DNA from 3 places in the Neobacillus canaveralius genome. Region 2 is predicted to be linked to each of the others. Evidence: riboswitches for the same ligand, from Rfam matches in the RefSeq annotation. Region 2 holds a riboswitch; each other region holds the start of a gene.

Region 1 (2,270 bases), 1.3 Mb from region 2:
GAAGCCAAATAAGCGTGAATACCGTAAGTATAAGATTAAATCGGTTAAGGGTCCTGATGATTATGAATCGATGCGAGAAGTAACAAGAAGAAGGTATTCTAGGGCGTTAAAAGAGGAACTGCCGCTGCCGGACCTTATTATTATTGATGGTGGAAAAGGACATGTGGAGTCTGTTAGAGATGTCCTCGAAAACGAGCTTGGCTTGGATATTCCATTGGCTGGTTTGGTGAAGGATGATAAGCACAAGACTTCGCAGCTTTTATATGGCAATCCCCTTCAAATTATCCCGCTTGGAAGAAACAGCCAAGAGTTTTATTTATTACAAAGAATTCAGGATGAGGTTCACCGGTTTGCGATTACCTTTCATCGTCAAACCCGTGGGAAAAGTGCGTTTCAATCGCTGTTGGACGATATTCCAGGTGTCGGTGAAAAACGTAAAAAGCAGCTTTTAAAGGAATTTGGTTCCGTTAAGAAAATGAAGGAAGCCACATTTGAAGAGTTTAGAGCCATCGGAATTCCAGCTCCTGTGGCGGAGGAATTAATTAAAAAACTTCAATTATAGTGATTGTCAGAAAAATGCCACTATGCTATAATGAGTGGAAATTATATTACTATCACTTTTTAATACTAAAGTGAAGGTAGAGGTGCGAGCTTCAATAGTAGTGATTCGGAGAAGTATGAGCTTCCGCGATGAATCATGAAAGGGGATGGTCGCCGAAGTGAAGAAAGACTCATTTCTTTCTTTGCTGGTCTGAGCATTTAATAAATGCCGGATTGTCAAGACAATTGTCTTGGAGAGCTATCTTACATTGTAGACGCAGAATTTTTTTGTGTATTCAAGCAATGAGATGCCTTCTCATTGCTTTTTATTTTTTTTGCGGGGAAAACTATAATGATAGCTAAACCTATAACTGAAAGCAGGGGAAAAGATGGGTTTAATTGTACAAAAATTTGGTGGTACTTCGGTTGGAAGTGTAGAGAGAATTTTAAACGTTGCAGCGCGCGTTAAATCTGAAACTGATCAGGGGAATCAGGTTGTTGTGGTTGTCTCCGCAATGGGGAAATCAACGGATCAACTGGTAAATCTTGCGAAGGAAATTTCTGGACAGCCCAATAAACGGGATATGGATATGCTTTTAAGCACGGGAGAACAGGTAACAATTTCGTTATTGTCCATGGCTTTAAATGAGCAAAATCTTCCTGCTGTATCGTTTACTGGCTGGCAGGCAGGAATTGTTACAGAGCCAGTTCATGGTAATGCTCGTATTACTACGATAAATACAGAATCTGTAAAGAATCAGCTTGCTGACGGTAAAGTGGTAATTGTCGCAGGTTTCCAAGGGATTACAGAAACTGGGGAGATTACGACTCTTGGTAGAGGCGGCTCCGATACGACAGCGGTAGCACTAGCTGCAGCACTAAACGCCGATAAGTGTGATATTTATACAGATGTAACAGGTGTTTTCACCACTGACCCAAGATATGTGAAGAGTGCACGTAAATTACAGTCCGTTTCTTATGATGAAATGCTCGAGCTGGCTAATTTAGGTGCAGGAGTACTGCATCCAAGAGCAGTAGAATTTGCGAAAAACTATCAAGTTAAACTTGAGGTTCGCTCAAGTATGGAGAGAGTAGAAGGAACAGTAATTGAGGAGGAAGCATCAATGGAACAAAACCTTGTAGTCCGTGGAGTGGCATTTGAAGATGAAATCACAAAGGTAAGTGTGTTAGGTCTTGCCAATTCTTTAACCAGTTTATCAACCATTTTTACAACCTTAGCTGAGAACCATTTGAACGTGGATATTATTGTTCAAAGCACAACAGAGGCAGAAACAGCAAATCTTGCATTCTCCATTAAAACGCAGGACCTTATGGAGACATTAAATGTCCTTGAAAATAGCAAAGATGTTCTGAACTACGAACAGCTTGACGCTGAAAACAAACTGGCAAAGGTATCAATCGTTGGATCAGGGATGATCTCAAACCCTGGAGTTGCAGCGAAGATGTTTGAAGTATTAGCGGAAAACGAGATTCAAATTAAAATGGTCAGCACCTCAGAAATTAAAGTTTCAGCAGTAGTCGAAGAAAAACACATGCTCAAAGCAGTAGAATTACTGCATCAAGCATTTGGCCTTTCTGCAGACAGCCAATAATTAGAAAAAGCTTTCATCGGGATCTCCTGATGAAAGCTTTTCTACATACTAAATCGTGTCCTTACGATCCCATTTGACGGTGAATAGGACTTTGTTGGCTTTTTTTACTGGGTGTTC
Region 2 (2,270 bases):
TTCGAACTGTCCCTTATCAATCGAAACAATCCCGCCACGAACAATTTCCGCCATATAAGCTCCCGTGTTAATCGATACAACAATAATCGCCGCTACAAACACATTCATATCGATACCAAATGCTAACGCAGAACCATAATAAATAACCATCGCTTGTACAATCATCGGTGTTCCACGGAAGAATTCAATATAGATAGAAAGGATTACATTAATTACTTTTAAAAATACTTTTTTCGCTCCACGTTCAGGTACCGGAATTGTGCGAATTACCCCCGCTATTAATCCAATTATTGCCCCTAAAACCGTCCCAACCAGAGCAATCAAAAGTGTTAATCCAGCACCACGAAGGAACATAGGCCAGTTTTCTGAAATTATTTTAACGACCCACTCAAGACTCATCTTTTATCCTCCTTTACTGTATAAAACCGACTGTAATAGGTACATACAGCCGGCTTCCTTAAAATTATTTTGCTGCTGGTTGATTCTTAATAGCTGTATCCATAATGCCTGTACGTTCCTCTTCTGAGATACCTGCTAAAATTTCATTGATTTTCTTGGTAAGGTCACTGCCTTTTTCAAGACCGACAGCAATTGCAGTATCATCTGCTGATGTTTTAAATCCTTCTTCAAATTCAACCATTACATAGTTATCATTTGCCGCTGATGCACTAACACCCTCCGGACGCTCTGAAACGTATCCGTCAATCATTCCTGATTCAAGCGCTACTCTCATTGCTGGGAAGTTATCCATCGCCGTTTTCTTATCTACTCCTTCAATTTGATCAATCACGGAATAGTGGAATGTATTTAATTGAGCTGTAACTTTTGCTCCTTTGAAATCCTGGATAGATGTAGCACCTTCATACTTGCTGCCTTTTTTCACGACCATCACTAAATTGGATGTATAGTAGTTATCCGAAAAATCAATTGTTTCTTTACGTTCTGCTGTTGGTGACATACCTGCAATAATTGCGTCAATTTTACCTGATGTTAAAGCTGGTACAAGGCCATCCCACTCTGTTTTGACGATCACTAATTCTTTACCTAAACCTTCAGCAACTTTTTTAGCAATTTCCACGTCATATCCGCCTGCATACTCTGCAGAGCCACCAATTTTAACCCCACCGTTGGAATCATCGTTTTGAGTCCAGTTAAAAGGAGCATATCCAGCTTCAAGTCCTACCGTAAAAGTATTATCCTCTGATGATCCGGAACCCGAACTTTTACTTGTCCCACATCCTGTTAATAAAAGAAGTGTTGAAATAAACAAAACTATAATAATCGTTAACTTGTTTTTCATGATGTCTCTCCTCCTGTTTTTTTAATAGTTTACTAAAAACAAAAAACGGCCTGAGATAAACTCAGGCCGCAATATGCACAGTTACCTAAAGTCCCCTCTTTTATCCCAAATGAGATAGCACAACCCAATAAACCGGTGAGTTTATTGAGACAGTCCTGCAGTTCTTAACTACAGACCCAGCATGTAATACAGAGAATATTACAAACTTCGGCGACATTTCCTTCTCCTTAGTATCATTGCTTCTCAAACTCCACTAAAGACTGTTAAATATCGCGCCTCTACCTCACTGAAAAAAAGTGAGGTCTTATTAAATTATATTAATATACTACATCATATTGTCGAAATACGTCAACTTGTATTTTACTGACAATTTGACTGAACAATATTGAAACATATGATATTTAAGTAAATCATAAGCTTCAACACCCTTTTAATTATCCAAAATTTACAATAATTACTTTTTTACAATAACAGATTCCCAATGCCCCACAATAAAACAAAACTAATTAGAATCGTTAAGTTTGAGACTGTCCCAATCAATTTCTTATCATAATTAAACTGAACTGCGTAAACTAAAGCTGAGAATGACATAGGCAAAATAAGGGCTAACAGGATTGTGTATCTAAACATATTGTCAAAAGGTAGAACAAAGAACGAAAAGAGTCCTACGCTTAAACCTACAGCATATCTTAAGGTCAAGTATTTTAGTATTTTATTGAAATAACTTTTATCCAAAGAAAAGTCCAGGTAGATTCCGAGCAATACAAGTGATAACGGCATATTAGCTTTTGAAATAACACCAGCCACATCAAGGATAACCGAGGGAAGCTGCAGTCCTATTATACTAATTGTACAAATGGATATATAGGTTAACAAGGGAATAGATCTAGACATTTTAAAAAAAACCTGCTTGAATTCAAATGAGTTTTTATCAGAGGAATAGAAACTTCCGATCAGATAAGTTAATCCA
Region 3 (2,270 bases), 5.3 Mb from region 2:
AAAAGAAATCCTCCAATCCATCTCTTTGGCCACCAAGCATTTCTTCGACGGAGATCGGAAATCAAAAATGCCCCAGCAACCGTTGAGAACCAGCTAAATGCGTGAAAAACTCCATCAGATACCAGTCCAATATCAGGGGTAGATTTATCATAAAAATGATGCCAGTGGAGGATCTGGTGGAAAACAGCCTCATCGATAAAAGCGACAAAACCGATCCCTAGTAAACAACCCGACAAAAGATTTCGTCCTAAGAAGTTCAAACGCTCATTATGAATATTAGTCATCTGATTTTCTCCCCCTATTCCAATTTTTACCTAACTATTAGTTTATCCTGACGCAATTAATTCCAAACCATAGGAATAGGGATTATAAGGCGAATGGTAATATTTGAGTATTAATTTTTAGAAAAAAAAACCTGCCCCACAGAGGGGCAGGAATGACAATCAGATTATACCAACGAGTCGATTGGCAGGACTTCTTGCAGCGCACTTTTTTCATCATCATTTAAAGGAATCATTGGCAGGCGGACATCTCCAACCTGGACACCTTGTATATTTAATGCGGCCTTTACAGGAGTAGGGTTTGGTGCCATAAATAATGCTTTCATAATTGGAAGAAGGCTGCGATGTAAAACGGCTGCTTCTTGGACGCGCCCGTTTTTAAACAGTGTGACCATTTCCTGCATTTGATTGCCAATGACATGCGAAGCAACGGAAACAACACCTGCACCGCCGATTGCTAGAACTGGTAGGGTTAGTCCATCATCCCCGCTGTACAAAGTGAATGTATCTGGAGTACGGCTAATGATTTCTGTCATCGCATCTAGATTGCCGCTTGCTTCTTTTACTGCCACAATATTACTACTAATTTCAGAGAGGCGGACAATGGTCTCAACAGAGATGTTTACGGCACAGCGTCCGGGAATATTATAAAGCATTACTGGTAACGAAGTAGCTTCCGCAATGGCTTTAAAGTGCTGAAATAATCCTTCTTGAGATGGCTTATTATAATATGGAGCTACAAGCATAATTCCATCAACGCCTGCTTCTTCTGCCTGTTTCGTTAAGCTGATAGAAGCTCTCGTGTTATTTGAGCCTGTTCCAGCAATGACAGGAACCCTGCCGGCTGCAACTTCGACGACGAATTTAAATAACGCTATTTTTTCCTCTGTTGTTAATGTCGGAGATTCTCCAGTGGTTCCTGCAACTACTAATCCATCAGTACCATTAGCAATTAAGTAATTTACTAGTGTTTTAGTTGCGTTATAGTCAATCTCTCCATGTTGATCAAATGGCGTCACCATAGCTGTTAAAACTTGGCCAAAATTCATCATGCTCACCCTTTACATAATTTTTAAGAAAAATTAGAGGTAGTTCAGGTCAATCAAAAGTAATCGCAAAAAAGCAGCAACGAAGGCTCGCTGCTGCAGTAGAAACATAATCAAAAATCGTTCCGTTGCGTAAGATAGCCCTCCATATAGTCACCTATATGACAGTTCTGTATTTATTCAATAGCAGAACCAGCGGTCTAGACAAATGAGTTTCTATCCGCTTCGGCAAATTCCCCTTTCCACAATCATCATAGGACCTCACTATCCTCCAATTGCGTACTTATGGTCTTTGCGCCTCTATCCTCACTTCAAAAGGTAATGAAGTAAGAAAATATTTAATTATTAATTAATATACCAGAAAATTCTATAAAATTCAAGAGCAAAGGTGCCTGTCACCACTCGTGGACACTGTCCGTGTGGCGTGGACAGTAAATTCCTATGGGCTGGAACTTTATTTTATCTTTTTAATGAAGACTACTTTTAGGTAGTCGGATTCTGGATAGTGTTTATTGGTTCTGAAGTCTTCAGGGAGTGAAAATTCTTCCATTAGTTTATAGCGTTTATTGGATTCCTTAAAGGCGGTATCAATGAATCCTTTAAATTTGTCCATGCCAAAGGAGCTGGCATTTGTTGACGCGAGGATGATTCCGTTATCCTCTGTGATGGAAATTGCTTCTTTTAGTAGGTTTTTATAATCCTTTTCGGCGCTGAAGACAAACTTTTTTGATCTTGCAAAGCTTGGAGGATCAAGAATCACGACATCAAACAGCAGACCCTTTTTCACTGCATATTTGAAGTATTTGAATACATCCTCCACGATGATATCGTGAGTTTCCGCATCAATTCCATTCACTTTAAATTGCTCAATCGTTTTACTTTTGCTTCGATTTGCGAGGTCAACACTGGTCGTTTTCGCTGCTCCACCTAAAGCGGCAAACAC

What was found. A riboswitch is a leader RNA that binds a small molecule or an ion and turns the genes downstream of it on or off. The one in region 2 is predicted to bind lysine.
Region 1: it holds a riboswitch for lysine, as region 2 does, so the genes downstream of both, ABC255_RS07080 (aspartate kinase) here and ABC255_RS00715 (transporter substrate-binding domain-containing protein) in region 2, are expected to answer to the same signal.
Region 3: it holds a riboswitch for lysine, as region 2 does, so the genes downstream of both, dapA (4-hydroxy-tetrahydrodipicolinate synthase) here and ABC255_RS00715 (transporter substrate-binding domain-containing protein) in region 2, are expected to answer to the same signal.

The regions. Positions count from the first base shown of each region.
Region 1 covers NZ_JBDFLL010000001.1:1,445,848-1,448,117, forward strand. Annotated here, with positions in the region: gene uvrC (excinuclease ABC subunit UvrC) at 1-562, shown strand, start outside; lysine riboswitch at 632-810, shown strand; gene ABC255_RS07080 (aspartate kinase) at 930-2,153, shown strand; gene ABC255_RS07085 (YslB family protein) at 2,202-2,270, opposite strand, start outside.
Region 2 covers NZ_JBDFLL010000001.1:140,847-143,116, reverse strand. Annotated here, with positions in the region: gene ABC255_RS00720 (amino acid ABC transporter permease) at 1-399, opposite strand, end outside; gene ABC255_RS00715 (transporter substrate-binding domain-containing protein) at 464-1,300, opposite strand; lysine riboswitch at 1,408-1,589, opposite strand; gene ABC255_RS00710 (AEC family transporter) at 1,763-2,270, opposite strand, start outside.
Region 3 covers NZ_JBDFLL010000001.1:5,483,525-5,485,794, reverse strand. Annotated here, with positions in the region: gene ABC255_RS26860 (DUF2243 domain-containing protein) at 1-284, opposite strand, end outside; gene dapA (4-hydroxy-tetrahydrodipicolinate synthase) at 449-1,330, opposite strand; lysine riboswitch at 1,458-1,638, opposite strand; gene ABC255_RS26850 (class I SAM-dependent rRNA methyltransferase) at 1,782-2,270, opposite strand, start outside.